DNA from 3 places in the Streptomyces sp. NPDC052052 genome. Region 3 is predicted to be linked to each of the others. Evidence: riboswitches for the same ligand, from Rfam matches in the RefSeq annotation. Region 3 holds a riboswitch; each other region holds the start of a gene.
The links. Region 3 has a riboswitch for cyclic di-AMP ahead of AB0L71_RS24295 (LysM peptidoglycan-binding domain-containing M23 family metallopeptidase). Riboswitches for the same ligand answer to the same signal wherever they lie in the genome.
Positions count from the first base shown of each region.

Region 1: it holds a riboswitch for cyclic di-AMP, as region 3 does, so the genes downstream of both, AB0L71_RS14225 (transglycosylase family protein) here and AB0L71_RS24295 (LysM peptidoglycan-binding domain-containing M23 family metallopeptidase) in region 3, are expected to answer to the same signal.
Region 2: it holds a riboswitch for cyclic di-AMP, as region 3 does, so the genes downstream of both, AB0L71_RS17540 (NlpC/P60 family protein) here and AB0L71_RS24295 (LysM peptidoglycan-binding domain-containing M23 family metallopeptidase) in region 3, are expected to answer to the same signal.

Region 1 covers NZ_JBFAWU010000010.1:86,093-91,523, reverse strand. The annotation lists gene AB0L71_RS14240 (nucleoside triphosphate pyrophosphohydrolase) at 1-614, shown strand, start outside; gene AB0L71_RS14235 (cytochrome P450) at 624-1,997, shown strand; gene AB0L71_RS14230 (transglycosylase family protein) at 2,099-3,058, shown strand; cyclic di-AMP (ydaO/yuaA leader) riboswitch at 3,359-3,531, shown strand; gene AB0L71_RS14225 (transglycosylase family protein) at 3,535-4,299, shown strand; gene eno (phosphopyruvate hydratase) at 4,595-5,431, shown strand, end outside.
Region 2 covers NZ_JBFAWU010000013.1:67,295-72,725, reverse strand. The annotation lists gene AB0L71_RS17550 (M23 family metallopeptidase) at 1-392, shown strand, start outside; gene pcrA (DNA helicase PcrA) at 491-2,935, opposite strand; cyclic di-AMP (ydaO/yuaA leader) riboswitch at 3,166-3,330, shown strand; gene AB0L71_RS17540 (NlpC/P60 family protein) at 3,329-4,468, shown strand; gene AB0L71_RS17535 (hypothetical protein) at 4,618-4,971, opposite strand; gene AB0L71_RS17530 (NlpC/P60 family protein) at 5,338-5,431, shown strand, end outside.
Region 3 covers NZ_JBFAWU010000021.1:100,079-105,509, reverse strand. The annotation lists gene AB0L71_RS24305 (tyrosine-protein phosphatase) at 1-276, opposite strand, end outside; gene AB0L71_RS24300 (alpha-galactosidase) at 503-2,599, shown strand; cyclic di-AMP (ydaO/yuaA leader) riboswitch at 2,897-3,052, shown strand; gene AB0L71_RS24295 (LysM peptidoglycan-binding domain-containing M23 family metallopeptidase) at 3,058-3,975, shown strand; gene AB0L71_RS24290 (SGNH/GDSL hydrolase family protein) at 4,184-5,029, shown strand; gene AB0L71_RS24285 (STM4011 family radical SAM protein) at 5,048-5,431, opposite strand, start outside.

The DNA of each region.
Region 1 (5,431 bases), on a different contig from region 3:
CGGGCGCCCGGCTCCTCGACCTGGTCCAGATCATGGACCGGATCCGGACCGAATGCCCCTGGACCTCGCAGAAGACCCACAAGGGCCTCGCCAAGTACGCCATCGAGGAGGCGTACGAACTCGTCGAGGCGATCGAGGACGGCGACCGCGAGGAGCTGCGCGAAGAGCTCGGGGACGTCCTCCTCCAGGTCGTCTTCCACGCCAGGATCGCCGAGGAGAACGAGGAGGAGCCGTTCTCCGTCGACGACGTGGCCGCGACCCTCGTCGAGAAGCTGATCCACCGCCATCCGCATGTCTTCGGGGACGAGACCGCCGAGACTCCGGAGGACGTGCACGCGCACTGGCTGCGGACCAAGGCCATCGAGAAGCAGCGCGACTCGGTCACCGACGGAGTGCCGCTCGGCCAGCCCGGTCTCGCGCTCGCCGCGAAACTGGCCGGCCGGGCCCGTACCGCGGGGCTCGATGTGACGCTGCCCACAGGCGACGGCATCGGGTACGAGCTGCTCGCCCTCGCCGTCCGCGCCGAACAGGACGGGGTCGACCCCGAGGCCGCCCTGCGGGCCGCGGGCCGTGCCTACCGGGACGCCATCCGGGCGGCAGAGGGCAACGGATAACGTCGAAGGGTGAACCACAGCCCCACCGACCGTCCCACCGGACAGCCTGGCGACCGCTCCACCGACCGCCCCGCCGGACAGCCCACCGACCGCCCCGCCGGACAGCCCGGCGCCTGCCCCGCCGGCGCGCCCGAACTCTTCACCTGGGAGTTCGCCACCGATCCGTACCCGGCCTACGCCTGGCTGCGCGAGCACAGCCCCGTGCACCGGACCGCGCTGCCCAGCGGCGTCGAGGCCTGGCTCGTGACCCGGTACGCGGACGCCCGGCAGGCGCTCGCCGACACCCGGCTCTCCAAGAACCCGGCGCACCACGCCGAGCCCGCGCACGCCAAGGGCAGGACGGGCATCCCGGGCGAGCGCAAGGCGGAGCTGATGACGCACCTGCTGAACATCGACCCGCCCGACCACACCCGGCTGCGCCGCCTCGTCTCCAAGGCGTTCACCCCGCGCCGGGTCGCCGAGTTCGCCCCGCGCGTGCAGGAACTGACGGACCGACTCATCGACCGCTTCATCGCGGAGGGGAAGGCCGACCTCATCCACGAGTTCGCCTTCCCGCTCCCCATCTACGCGATCTGCGATCTGCTCGGCGTCCCGCGGGAGGACCAGGACGACTTCCGGGACTGGGCGGGCATGATGATCCGCCACGGCGGCGGGCCGCGCGGGGGAGTGGCCAGGTCCGTGAAGAAGATGCGGGGCTATCTGGCCGAGCTGATCCACCGCAAGCGCGAGAACCCGGGGGACGACCTGATCTCGGAGCTGATCCGGGTCGCCGACCACGGCGAGCACCTCACCGAGAACGAGGCCGCGGCCATGGCCTTCATCCTGCTCTTCGCCGGGTTCGAGACGACGGTCAACCTCATCGGCAACGGGGTGTACGCCCTGCTGCGCAACCCCGTACAGCGCGAGCGGCTGCAGCGTTCCCTCGGCGTGGGGGAGGACGGGCTGCTGGAGACCGGGATAGAGGAGCTGCTGCGGTACGACGGTCCGGTGGAGCTGGCGACCTGGCGGTTCGCCACCGAGCCGCTGACACTCGGCGGGCAGGACATCGCGGTCGGCGACCCGGTGCTCGTCGTGCTCGCCGCAGCCGACCGTGACCCGGAACGCTTCGAGGACCCCGACGTGCTCGACCTCGCACGGCGTGACAACCAGCACCTCGGATACGGGCACGGCATCCACTACTGCCTGGGCGCGCCGTTGGCCCGCCTGGAGGGACGGACCGCGCTCGCCACGCTGCTGAGGCGCCTTCCCGACCTGCGCCTTGCGGGGGAACCCGCCGATCTGCGGTGGCGCGGCGGACTCATCATGCGCGGACTGCGCACGCTGCCCGTGGAGTTCACACCGGGCTCCCCCGAGGCGCAAGGTGACACCCTGTCAACTTTGTGACTTTCACGTGATCTGCGCTGCATCGACTTGTGACACGCGTTCGAGTCCCGCTAGTTTCACCGTTCGACGCACCTGTCACTCGTCACACGGAAGGCAACCTCATGGGCTCCGCGAACGGCAGACACCGTCGCCCTCGTCAGGCACCCGCCATCGTCGTCGCGGCGGGCGTGACCGGATCGGCCATCGCCATCCCGCTCCTCGGCGCGGCCGGTGCGCACGCGGCCGACGCCACGACCTGGGACCGGGTGGCCGACTGCGAGAGCGGTGGCACATGGAGCGCCGACTTCGGCAACGGCTCCTACGGCGGTCTCCAGCTCTCGCCGGAGGTCTGGAAGGCGAACGGCGGTGAGTCGTACGCCCCGAGCGCCGACCTCGCCAGCCGCGCCCAGCAGATCGCCGTGGCCGAGAAAGTCCTGGAGGACCGTGGCCCGAAGGCGTGGCCCAGTTGCGCGGTCATCTCCGGCCTCACCACGGACGGGACGCTGCCGGGCGTCGACCCGGGCTCCGTGCCGTCCGTCGGCCTCTCGGACGACGTGTCGAGTGGCAAGGGTCACGTGAAGGATGCGCAGGGCGGCGACACGCAGGGCGGCGAAGCGCAGAGCGATGACGCGCAGAGCGACGAGACCACGCCGTCCGCGAAGCCTTCGGCCGCCGTGTCGACGGCCCCGTCCGCCAAGGCATCCGAATCTTCCGCTTCGTCAGATTCACCAGATTCGTCGGCTTCGTCAGATGCGTCACAGTCCTCTGATTCCGCCGCTTCCCCCAGCCGGGCCGGTGGCAAGCACCGGGGTGCGGCCGCCTCCGAGGGGAGAGGGCATGTGAACGGCGGTGAGCGGGAGTCGGGCCGCCATGCGTCACGCTCGGACGCCGGAGCGCGTCAGGCAGGCGCCGACGGCTCCTATGCCGTCCATGCCGGTGACAATCTCTGGACGATTGCTGATGCACAGAATGTTCCTGGTGGATGGTCTGCGCTCTACGAGGCCAACAAGGGTGTCGTCGGCTCCGATCCGGACCTCATCCTCCCTGGCCAGAGCCTTGATCTCGAGGTGAAGGCCCCGTGAGGCCTGGCTGAAAAACGACTAAAACAGCCCCCAAAGCTGGGGTACTTCAGGGACCTATGTCCGCTTATGCGTAAGTGAGACATGGGTCTCTTTGCGTCAACTGGCGTGTCGTAGCTGGACGAACCTTCCGTATCGCCTCCCACCTGCGAAAACGATGGTTCTTCAGGTGCAAGTAAGGGCTGATTGTCCGGTATGTCTGTTTTTGGATATAAGGGTTCCGTGTGTTTACGGTCGGAACTGCTCGCACCGCGGGCCCCGTCGACCGTCACGCCGAATCCTGCCGTCGGTCGGAGGGAACAGACGCGTAAAGCGCCGTAGGCAGGAGCGGGGGACCCAGGTAGGCGTCGGTCCCGATCGTCGAAAGACGCATCAGGGTCCGGCTTGGGGTGAAGTCGCGTGCTAGGACGTGCGACCGGGCAACTCACTTGGCCCGAACCCGACAGCTCACCTCGTAGGCGTCGGTGAGGAGATCTTCCATGCTGTTTTCTGGTAAGGGTCAGCGCCGTCGTCCGTCCAAGGCCGTCCGCATCGCCACGCTCGCCGGTGTCACCGGCACCGCCGCCGTCATGCCGCTGATCGGTGCGACCGGCGCCTCCGCCGCCTCCGTCGCCACCTGGGACGCCGTCGCCCAGTGCGAGTCCGGTGGCAACTGGTCCATCAACACCGGCAACGGCTACTACGGCGGCCTGCAGTTCTCGCAGTCCAGCTGGGCCGCCGCCGGCGGTACGCAGTACGCCCCCCGTGCCGACCTGGCCACCAAGGCCCAGCAGATCGCCACGGCCGAGCGGCTCCTCGACATGCAGGGCCCCGGTGCCTGGGGCTGCGCCTGGGCCGGCAACCTGAAGAACGACGGGGTGAACCCGGGCGTCGACACCGGCTCCTCGAAGTCCTCCACCACCACCCAGAAGCAGAACACCCAGAAGCAGAGCACCCAGGCCGCGCCGAAGCAGCAGACCCAGCCGAAGAAGGCCGAGCGCACCGAGGCTCCTGCCGCCAACCGCTCGTACCGCTCGACCGCGCCGGCGCAGACCGAGTCGAAGAAGACCGTCACCACCCCGACCGGCGAGAAGGTCAAGAAGGGGAACGGCGAGTACAAGGTCGTCTCCGGTGACACCCTCAGCAAGATCGCTGCCGCCCACAACGTCCAGGGCGGCTGGCAGAAGCTGTTCGAGCTGAACAAGGGCATCGTCAAGGACGCCAACCTGATCTACCCGGGTCAGCAGCTTCACCTGACGAAGTAATCCGGCAGTTCGGATTCCCCTTTTCCAGGGCACCCCGGCCCGGCGCGCAGTCCCCCAGGCGCGCCGGGCCGGGGTCTTCGCATCCGTTCGCCGCGGGCCCGCCTTGTGGGTGATCGTTCAACTGTTGTAGTTACTGGCCAGTAAAATTCTGGCCGTTTGTCCGGCAATGAGATTTCCTGGGTTCTTTTTCGTCCCAGGGGACGGGCGGTCGTCCGGCTGATCGGGTCGCGCCGGTTAGGCTCTTGTCGCAAGGCCAAAGTGACCCTGCACAACCAGCGTCATATCCCAGAAGGAGATGCTCGTGCCGTCCATCGACGTCGTCGTAGCCCGGGAAATCCTCGACTCCCGGGGTAACCCCACGGTCGAGGTCGAGGTTGGCCTCGACGACGGCAGCACGGGCCGTGCTGCCGTGCCGTCCGGCGCCTCCACCGGTGCGTTCGAGGCCATCGAGCTTCGCGACGGGGACCCCAACCGTTACCAGGGCAAGGGCGTGGAGAAGGCCGTCCTCGCCGTGATCGAGCAGATCGGCCCGGAGCTCGTCGGTTACGACGCCACCGAGCAGCGGCTGATCGACCAGGCGATGTTCGACCTGGACGCCACCGAGAACAAGGGCTCGCTCGGCGCCAACGCCATCCTCGGCGTCTCGCTGGCGGTCGCCCACGCGGCCTCCGAGGCCTCCGACCTGCCGCTGTTCCGCTACCTCGGCGGCCCGAACGCGCACCTGCTGCCCGTTCCGATGATGAACATCCTCAACGGTGGGTCGCACGCCGACTCCAACGTGGACATCCAGGAGTTCATGATCGCCCCGATCGGCGCGGAGTCCTTCTCCGAGGCCCTGCGCTGGGGTGCCGAGGTCTACCACACGCTGAAGAAGGTCCTGAAGACCAAGGGTCTTTCGACCGGTCTCGGCGACGAGGGCGGCTTCGCGCCGAACCTGGAGTCCAACCGCGCCGCCCTCGACCTCATCCTGGAGGCCGTCAAGGAGGCCGGCTACGTCCCGGGCAAGGACATCGCGCTCGCGCTCGACGTCGCCGCGTCCGAGTTCTACAAGGACGGCGTGTACGAGTTCGAGGGCAAGTCCCGCTCGGCCGCCGAGATGACCGAGTACTACGAGGAGCTCGTCGCCGCGTAC
Region 2 (5,431 bases), on a different contig from region 3:
AGTTCGTCATGCCGGTCAAGGACCACGGCCTCAGCGCGTACTTCGGCCAGGCGGGCGTCAACTGGATGTCCGTGCACACAGGCATCGACTTCCCCGTCTCGTACGGCACGCCCGTGATGGCCGCGACCGACGGCACCGTGCGCACCCAGTGGAACAGCGCCTACGGGAACATGGCCATCGTCACCATGGCCGACGGGACCGAGACCTGGTACTGCCACCTGAGCAGCACCAAGATCCGCTCCGGCGCGGTCAAGGCCGGTGACGTCATCGCGTACTCCGGCAACTCCGGCAACTCGACCGGCCCGCACATGCACTTCGAGGTACGGCCCGGCGGCGGCGCGGCGATAGACCCGCTCCCCTGGCTCCGCAGCCACAACGTCGACCCGACCTGAGCCGCTCCCGCCGCCCGGTCGTCCCGACCGACCGGGCCGGCCGGGACGAGTGACCGGGCCGTGTGTACAACCGGCCCGCCGGTCACTCGTCGGCCCGGCTACAGCTTCTCGACCGGCGCGTACCGCAGCAGCAGCTTCTTCGGCCGCTCGTCCCCGAAGTCGACGGTCGCCTTCGCCTGATCGCCGACGCCCTCGACCGCCGTCACCGTGCCGAGCCCGAACTGGTCGTGCGTGACCCGGTCCCCGACGGCCAGCGTGATCGTGGGCTTGTCCGACGTGCGCCGGGTCGCGAAGCCCGAGGGGCCGGAGCGCGAGCGCGACGAGGACAGCGACGAGGTGATCCCCGAGGTCGGTCCGGCCGGGGACACCATCGGCCCGGTCCGCTTCCACTCCAGGTGCTGGTCCGGGATCTCCTCCAGGAACCGCGAGGGCGGGTTGTACGAGGGCTGGCCCCAGGCGCTGCGCATCGCCGCCCGGGTCAGATAGAGGCGCTCGCGGGCCCGGGTGATGCCCACGTACGCGAGCCGCCGCTCCTCCTCGAGCTCCTTGACCTGGCCGAGCGCGCGCATGTGCGGGAAGACGCCGTCCTCCATGCCGGTCAGGAAGACCACCGGGAACTCGAGGCCCTTCGCGGTGTGCAGGGTCATCAGCGTGATGACGCCGGAGCCCTCCTCGTCCTCGTCCGGGATCTGGTCGGAGTCGGCGACGAGCGCGACCTTCTCCAGGAACTCGGCGAGCGTCCCCGCGCCCTCCTCGCCGGACTCGCCCCGCTCCTGCTCGAATTCGAGGGCGACGGCCGCGAGTTCCTGAAGGTTCTCGATCCGGGTCTCGTCCTGCGGGTCGGTGGACGCCTGGAGTTCGGCGAGGTAGCCGGTGCGCTCCAGCACCGCCTCCAGGACCACCGCGGGGCCCGCGCCGGACTCGACGATCGTGCCGAGCTCCTCCATCAGCGTGTTGAACCGCTTGACGGCGTTGGCCGACCGGGCGGCCATGCCGTACGCCTCGTCGACCCGGCGCAGCGCCTGCGGGAAGGTGATCTTCTCGCGCAGGGAGAGGGCGTCGATCATCGCCTCGGCGCGGTCCCCGATGCCGCGCTTGGGCACGTTCAGGATGCGGCGCAGCGGGACGCTGTCCTCGGGGTTGGCGAGGACCCGGAGGTAGGCCAGGACGTCCCGGACCTCCTTGCGCTCGTAGAAGCGCACACCGCCGACGACCTTGTAGGGCAGGCCGACGCGGATGAAGATCTCCTCGAAGACACGGGACTGCGCGTTCGTCCGGTAGAAGACCGCGACGTCACCGGCCCTGGCGTCGCCCGCGTCGGTCAGCCGGTCGATCTCGTCGGCGACGAACTGCGCCTCGTCGTGCTCGGTGTCGGCGACGTAGCCGGTGATCCGGGCGCCGGTGCCGGCGTTCGTCCAGAGGTTCTTGGGGCGGCGGCTCTCGTTGCGTTCGATGACCGCGTTGGCGGCGGACAGGATCGTCTGCGTGGAGCGGTAGTTCTGCTCCAGGAGGATCGTGGTCGCGTCCGGGTAGTCCTCCTCGAACTGGAGGATGTTGCGGATGGTCGCGCCGCGGAAGGCGTAGATCGACTGGTCCGCGTCGCCGACGACGCACAGTTCGGCGGGGGCGCCGTCCTCGCCGGCCGGGCCGACCAGTTCGCGTACGAGGGTGTACTGGGCGTGGTTGGTGTCCTGGTACTCGTCGACCAGGACGTGCCGGAAGCGGCGGCGGTAGTGCTCGGCGACATCGGGAAACGCCTGGAGCAGGTGGACCGTCGTCATGATGATGTCGTCGAAGTCCAGTGCGTTGGCCTCGCGCAGCCGGGACTGGTACATCGCGTAGGCCTGGGCGAGGGTCTTCTCGAACCCGTCCGCGGCCTGGCCGGCGAAGGTCTCCTCGTCGATCAGCTCGTTCTTCAGGCTGGAGACCTTGGCCGTGAAGGACTTCGGCGGGAACCGCTTGGGGTCGAGGTCGAGGTCACGGCAGACCAGGGCCATCAGCCGCTTGGAGTCGGCGGCGTCGTAGATGGAGAACGACGAGGTGAAGCCGAGCTTCTTCGACTCGCGGCGCAGGATGCGTACGCACGCGCTGTGGAAGGTCATGACCCACATGGCGTGGGCGCGCGGGCCGACGAGCTGTTCGACCCGCTCCTTCATCTCGCCCGCGGCCTTGTTGGTGAAGGTGATCGCCAGGATCTGGCCGGGGTGGACTCCGCGCTCGGCGAGGAGGTGGGCGATCCGGTGGGTCAGCACCCGGGTCTTGCCGGAGCCCGCCCCGGCGACGATGAGCAGCGGGGAACCCGCGTGGACCACCGCGGCGCGCTGCTCGTTGTTCAGCCCGTCGAGCAGTGCCGCGGGGTCGATCACCGGACGGTGCGCGCCGTCACGGTAGTACGCGTCCCTGGACGGCGGAGGCCCGTCGAACACGCCCGCGAAGAGGTCCTCCGGCACCTCTTCGGGTGCGGAGTCCTCGGGGGGCGGCGGAGGCTCCTCCTCCGTGTGCTGGAGGCCGGCCAGGAAGCTGTCGTCAAAGAGGCTGCTCATCGCTTGCCGAGTCTAGTGCCGCGACCGCACCTGGCGGCCGGGTACGCAAAGAGAGCGGTCGTCCACGCGGTGTGAGAGAAACCGGGCCCCGGCCCTCCCGCGCCACCTCGCTCCACCGAGGTCACGAAAACGTATCGGGCATATCGAACATCGACCTTCACAGCGGCCCCACGAGTTGGCTAGCGTGCTCGACCGGGCGGCCCGTACCCCCTGAGGCGAACCGCGCCGAACGGGTGCCCGCGCCGAATCCGGGCTGCCCTCGTGGGAGTTCGGAGCCGGGGACCCAGATGCAGCACCGGGGTGAATCGGTCCATATCCCCACGCGGACCGTAGGGCAGCCTTCCGTTCCGCCCGAACCCGACAGCTAACCCGGCAGGCGGTCCACGGAAGGAGATGCCGGTCTTGGCATCACACCGCAAACCGCGCACCCGGGTGCGCACCAGTACACCCGCCGTCGGCCTCACCACGGCCGCACTGGCGTCCGTGACCCTGCTCTCCTCGCAGAGCGCCATGGCCGCCCCCGCCCCGAAGCAGAGCATCGAGGACGTCCAGAAGAAGGTGGACGGCCTCTACCGGCAGGCGGGCACCGCGACCCAGCAGTACAACCAGGCGAAGGAGGCGTCCACCGCCCAGCGCGCCAAGGTCGACGCCCTGCTGGAGGACGTGGCGAAGCGCGCCGACAAGCTCAACGAGGCCCGCAGGACGCTCGGCGCCTACGCCGCCGCGCAGTACCGCGCCGGCGCCATCGCCCCGAACGCCACCTTCTTCCTGGCCGACGACCCGCAGTCGTACTTCGACCAGAACCAGCTGATGAACCGGATGACCGAACAGCAGCAGAAGGCCGTCTCGGACTTCCGCGCGGAGCAGGTCAAGGCCTCGAAGAAGCGCGCCGAAGCGGTACAGAGCCTGGAGACGCTGACCACGACGCAGGCCACGCTGCGCACCAGCAAGCAGAACGTCCAGCAGAAGCTGGGCGAGGCGCGTGCGCTGCTGTCGAAGCTCACCGCCGAGGAGAAGGAGCGGCTCGCGGCGCTGGAGCGCAAGAAGGAGGAGGAGGCCAGGCGCAAGGCGGAGGAACTCGCCAAGCAGCAGGCCGCCGCCAAGGCCGAGGCGGACCGCAAGGCGGCCGAGGCCGCGGAGGAGACGGAGACCGGCACCACGACCGGTTCGGACAGCAGCGCCACCACCAAGGCGGAGAAGGCCCTCGCCTTCGCCGCGGCCCAGATCGGCAAGCCGTACGTGTGGGGTGCGACGGGTCCGTCCTCGTACGACTGCTCCGGGCTCACCCAGGCGGCATGGAAGGCCGCGGGTGTCGACATCCCGCGCACCACCTGGGACCAGGTGGAGATAGGAACCCGGGTCGCGACCGCCGATCTCCAGCCGGGCGACCTCGTCTTCTTCTACGACGACATCAGCCACGTCGGCATCTACAAGGGCGACGGGATGATGATCCACGCGCCGAAGCCGGGGGCGAATGTGCGCGAGGAGTCGATCTACTACATGCCGATCTACGGCAGCGTGCGCCCGGCGTAGCCGCCCGCACCGCCGGCCCGTCGGGCAACGGCTGCGGGGCGGGCTCCCTGTCGGAGCCCGCCCCGCGGGTCGGGCCGGAACGGGGCGGCTCGGGTCCGGAGCGCGGCGGCGCCCCGGGGCCGGCGGCGGCCCGGGTCCGGAGGGGTGGCTCAGGTCCAGAGGGTGGCGATGAAGATGTTGGCCAGCGTCAGCCCGCCCACCGCCGCGAAGGCGCCCTTGTCGACCTTCTCCTCGTCCCGCTTGATGTAGACGAGCGCGAGGATCACGATCAGGATCAGCAGCTTGATCCCGATCTTGATGTGGTTCAGCTGACGGCCGTCGGACTCGTCGAGCCCGACCAGCGCGACACCGGTGACCAGCATCGTCAGTGCACCGTGCAGCATCGCCGGGACGAACCGGGCGGTGCCGGCGCCCATCGCCTTCATCTGGGTCAGGAAGCCGCCCAGCAGGGCAGCGATGCCGATGATGTGCAGGGCGACGAAGACATTGATGAGTACGTCCATGGGTCCGCAGCCTAGCCCCGCCCATACCGCCACCCCGCAGGCAGGTGCGGCTTCCCCGACTTCCTGTCGCTTTACTCACATCTGCGCGAATTGTCTGAATCTGATGCCATTTCCCCCGGTCAACTTGCATCAATGCCGCGCCAACTTCGGACAATAGGCGTCATTACGACTCCTGCACATGCCCCGGGTCTAGCGTCCTGACCAGGTGACCGGCCTCACCACCGCTCCACACCGGGCGGCGGGCCGGTCGCCCCGCCGAGAGATCCGGCGGCGGGCCGGCCCCTCTGCCGGTGCCCCGCCACCGGGCCTCGGGCGGGCCCGCCGGTAGTCCCCGTCGGGCAGTCGTCAGGAAGGACGCACGCCCTCGTGGCAGCGCATCGGAAACCCAAGCGGCGCCTGGTCACCGGCTCCGCTGCCCGCACCGCAGCCACCCTCGCCTTCGCCGGGGCCGCCGCCGCTG
Region 3 (5,431 bases):
CGGGATGTTCACGTTCCGTACGCCCGGCAGCTCCACATCCTGACCGTCGAGCCCGTGGTCGGCCGCATTGCGGAAGTCGAAGACCGTGTGCAGACCGAGACCGCCGAGGAAGGCCGCGTCCTCGGCGGTGGCGTGCGCCAGGTGGCCGCTGCGGAAGAGCCGCCCGTACCGCACCCGACGGCCGTCGGTGGTGGGCAGGCCGCCCACGTCGCGGAAGTTCCGGACACCCACCAGTTCGGGTTCCGTCGACGGGATCTGCGGCAACTGCTGCGTCACACTGAACTCCTGAAGTGTCTGGTGCCGGCGCACGTCGCCGACAAGGGCATTTCCGCGACGATACGACATTGATTCCCCAGGCAATCATCTCGGTCTTTGCTTGTCGATACTTGGCGAACCCCGTTGCTCCCGCGCCGGATCCACCCGGTGAATTCCCGATGCGCCCATTGCCCGCCCCGGTGGTGACGGCCGATGATGTACGGAGCTGTCGGATGACGGGGGCGGGATGGTCGAGTCGGGTGACGGAGGCCGGACCTGGCTGCTCACCGGGGCGAGCAGCAGCTACGCACTGCGGCTCACCGACCGGGACGAGCTGGTCCATCTGCACTGGGGGCCGCGGATCACCCTCGCCGCGGCCGAGGCCCTGGCCGCGGCGCCCGAGCCGCCTGCCCGGGGCTTCGAGTCCCGGCTCGACGGCCGCGAGGAGTACCCCGTGGAGGGCGGCCCCCGGTTCGTCCGCCCGGCCCTGTCGGTGCGTACTCCACAGGTCCGCGGGACCGAGTGGGCCTTCGCCGACGCCACGGTGGACGGTGCGGAACTCCGTCTCGGCTTCACCGACCCGGTGCACCGGCTCGCCCTCACCCTGCACTACCGGATGCGGGACGACTCCGATGTGATCGAGCGCTGGGCCACCGTCGCCCATGCCGGGCCAGGCGGTCCGGCGCTGGAACTGCTCCGCGCCGACGCGGCCACCTGGTCGCTGCCCGCCCGCGACGGCTGGCGGCTGAGCCGGCTGCACGGGCGCTGGGCGGCGGAGTCGCAGCTGGTACGGGCGGAGCTCACGTACGGCGAGAGCGTCATCTCCAGCCGGCGCGGCCACACCGGACACCAGCACCTGCCGTGGGTCGCACTCGATGCCGGCGGCGTGGCGACCGAGGAGAGCGGCGAGGTCTACGGCTGTGCGCTCGGCTGGTCCGGATCGTGGCGGATCTCCGTCCAGCAGCTCCCCGACGGACTCGTCCAGATCACCGGCGGGGCCGGCCACGACGCATCGGGACTTCTGCTCCTCGCGCCCGGCGAGTCCTACACCACACCCGTGTTCGCCGGTCTCTGGAGCGCGCAGGGATTCGGCGGGGCGAGCCGGGCCTGGCACGCCTGGCAGCTGGCCCATGTGATCCCGGACGCGGGGAGTCTGCGGCCGGTGCTCTACAACTCCTGGGAGGCGACCGGCTTCGACATCTCCGAGGAACAGCAGCGGGCCCTCGCCGAGCGCGCCGCCGCGATGGGTGTCGAACTGTTCGTGGTGGACGACGCGTGGTTCGGGCAACGCACCAGTGACCGCGCCGGGCTCGGCGACTGGTCCCCGAATCCGGACCGCTTTCCCGGCGGACTGAAGCCGCTCGCCGACGAAGTGCACGGACTCGGCATGCAGTTCGGTATCTGGGTCGAACCGGAAATGGTCAATGCGGACAGTGATCTTTATCGCGCACATCCCGACTGGGTGCAGCATTTTCCCGGGCGGGTACGGACCGAGTTCCGTCATCAGCTGGTGCTCAACCTGGCCCGCACCGATGTGCGGGCGCATCTCTGGGAGCAACTGGACGCACTGCTCTCCAGCGCGAGCATCGACTACGTGAAATGGGACTTCAACCGCAGTTTCACCGACGCCGGCTGGCCGGGCGAGGAGTATCAGCAGAAGCTCTGGATCGAGCACGTGGACGCCCTGTACGCACTGATCGACCGGCTCCGCGCCGCGCACCCCTCGGTCGCCTTCGAGTCCTGCTCGGGCGGTGGCGGGCGGATCGACCTGGGGATGCTGTCCCGTACGGACCAGGTGTGGACCTCCGACAACACCGACCCGTTGGACCGGCTGACCATCCAGGAGGGCTTCAGCCAGATCCATCCGGCCCGGGTGATGGCGGCCTGGGTCACCGACAGTCCGCATACCCAGCTCAACGGCAGGGCCAGCACGCTGCGATTCCGGTTCGTGAGCGCGATGGCCGGTGTGCTCGGGATCGGCGGGAACCTTGCCGAGTGGAGCGAGGGGGAGTTGGCCGAGGCGCGGACCTGGGTGGACCTGTACAAGGAGATCCGGCCGGTGGTCCAGCACGGCGCCCTGTACCGGCTGCGCGCCCCACGTGGTGGGCTCAGTGCGGTCCAGTACGTCCACGGTGACGAGGTCGTGGTCCTGATGTGGCTGGAGGCGCAGCGGTACGGGGAGCTGCCGCCGGCCCTGAGACTGCGCGGACTCGATCCCGCAGCGACGTACCTCTGCCGTGAGACCGGCGCGGTGCACCACGGTGCGGTGCTGCTGCACCAGGGGCTGCACACCGGGCTCCGGGGAGATCTCGACGCGGGCGTGCTGAGGCTTAGCCAGATATGACAAGCGCGTCATGTCCGAAATAGAGGGATTTGATGGCCATGCGCCTGAGTTGTGCTAGGGGATCCGGTCCCTGGTGAGCGGGATCATATCCGTGACCGTGTGTATGTGCCGGACGGATGGGTATTCCCCGCGCCGCACGGAAATTCAAGATCTTTAATCCACGGAGTGTGACCGGCATTCCCTGTCGATTTCTCCGGAACGGATTCCGCTGAGGAACCGACAGCTTGTTCTCTTCGTCCCGGCTCGCCTACGGTCACGGTCAATCCGGTCGGACCGCCTAATCCTGCCGCCGCCCGGAATTCGCATCCACTCATCGTGTGGCAGGAGCGGGGGAACCAGGTAAGCCGCCGAACCGGAGAATTCCGGTCGGCTAGGGGTGAAGTCGCGCTCGTCGCGACCGGGCATCTCCAGCCCGAACCCGACAGCTCACCTCGCAGGCGCCGGAGAGGAAGCTCATCATGCCCATCTCGGGTAAGCACCGTCGTACCAAGGTCGGCACCGTTGCCCGTGGCGTTGCCGCGGTGAGCACGGGCGGCGCCGTCATCGCGCTGCCGCTGCTCGGTGCCACCGGCGCCCACGCCGCGCCGCAGGCCGCCCCGGCCGCCGCCCAGTCGGTCGCCACGCAGGCCGCAACCGTCAAGCCAGTCGCACAGAAGACCGCCGCCACCACGACGTACTCCGTCGTCTCCGGCGACTACCTGGCGAAGATCGCCTCCGACCACAACGTCGAGGGCGGCTGGCAGGAGCTGTACCAGGACAACCGCACGGTCGTCGGCGACGACCCCAGCCTGATCTTCCCGGGCATGAAGCTGACGCTCGCCGGCAAGGCCACGGCCCAGTCCTCCTCGGCCGGTTCGTCCGCGGCCTCCTCGTCCGCCGCGAAGAAGTCCACTCCGTCCAAGACCTCGACGGCCAAGACCTCGACGGCCACGGAGTCCAAGTCCTCCGCCTCGGCCGCCCAGAGCACCAGCTCCGGTTACAGCCACCCGGTCCCCGGCAACCACACCACCGCTTACCGCGCCTCCGGCTCCAACTGGTCCAGCGGCAGCCACACCGGAATCGACTTCCCCGTCTCCACCGGCACCAGCGTGAAGGCCATCACCTCCGGCACGGTCGTCACCGCCGGCTGGGGCGGCGCCTACGGCAACCAGGTCGTCATCAAGCACGCCGACGGCCGCTACTCGCAGTACGGCCACCTGTCCTCCCTCTCCGTCTCGGCGGGACAGGCCGTGGGCAACGGTCAGCAGATCGGTCTCTCCGGTGCCACCGGCAACGTCACCGGACCGCACCTGCACTTCGAGGTCCGCACGGGCCCGGGGTACGGCTCGGACATCAACCCGATCACCTACCTGGCTTCGCACGGCATCTACGTCTGAGCCGAACGACCGGGTGAGCGGGCCACGGAGCGCGACCTGAGCAAAAGGGCGTGACCCAGGCAACACAGAAGGGGCAGTGCGCGGCGGCGCACTGTCCCTTCTGCTTATTCCCCTTTTACCAAAACCTGACCGGGTGGCCTATCTCACCACCCGTCAACCCTTTATTACGGTCGCGTAGGTCACATTCGGCGGTGCAGGATAAGCGCTCGTGGCAGACGATTCGAGAAAAAATCAACGTGGCGTCATCAACCGACAAGGCGTCATCGGGTCGTACGCGGCGATCGGCGACAGCTTCACCGAGGGAGTCGGTGACCCCGGCCCGGATGGAACCTTCGTGGGCTGGGCGGACCGTTTCGCGGTACTTCTCGCGGACCAGCTCCCGGACCCCGACGAGGGGACGAACACCGAGGGCTCTACGGACGGACATTTCAGGTACGCCAATCTCGCCGTACGCGGACGCCTCCTCGATCAGATCGTCGAGGAACAGGTGCCCCGCGCCAAGGAGCTCGGACCGGACCTGGTGAGCTTCTGCGCGGGCGGCAACGACATCCTCAGACCGGGTACCGACCCCGACGACGTGGCCGAGCGCTTCGAGCGAGCGGTCGCCGAGCTGACCGCATCGGTCGGCACCGTGATGGTCACCACCGGCTTCGACACCCGGGGTGTTCCGGTGCTGCGCCATCTGCGCGGCAAGATCGCCACCTACACCGCCCATGTGCGGTCCATCGCCGACCGCTACGACTGCCCGGTCCTCGACCTGTGGTCCCTGCGCTCCGTCCAGGACCGGCGAGCCTGGGACGACGACCGGCTCCACCTGTCGCCCGAGGGACACACCCGGGTCGCGCTGCGCGCCGCCCAGGTCCTCGGCATCGACGTACCGGCGGACCCGGACCAGGAATGGCCCCCGCAGGAACAGCGCGGCACGCTCGAAGTACGGCGCGACGACATCCACTGGGCGCGTGAGCACCTGGTCCCGTGGATCGGCCGACGGCTGCGCGGCGAATCCTCCGGCGACCACGTCGAGGCCAAGCGTCCGGACCTCCTGCCGCTCTGAGGCCGCCTCCGGGTGAACTTACTCGCCGGACGGGCCGAAGGCCCGGACCCGCCCGGCGAGCGACGGCAACGGCTGCGCCGGTATGCGTTCCAGGACACCGCCTGCGAAGACGTCGTACAACGGCAGCGTCTCCAGATGCACATAGCCGATGTGGCAGTCGCAGACGGCCAGCGGACAGGCACGCGGGGCGAGCGCACGCCGGAAGCTCCCGTCGTAGAGGTTGCCCAGCGGTGCCGGGACGAAATGACAGCGCCGCACCGTGCCCTCACCGTCCACCGAGACGACCGACTCGCCCGTCCGGCAGGGCAGTCCGGCCGACCGGTGCGGGTGACGGCTGTACGGGAAGAGCGGGTCGAGGGCCGTCCAGCGATCCGCCTCCTCGTCCGTGTAGGTGTGGCCCTC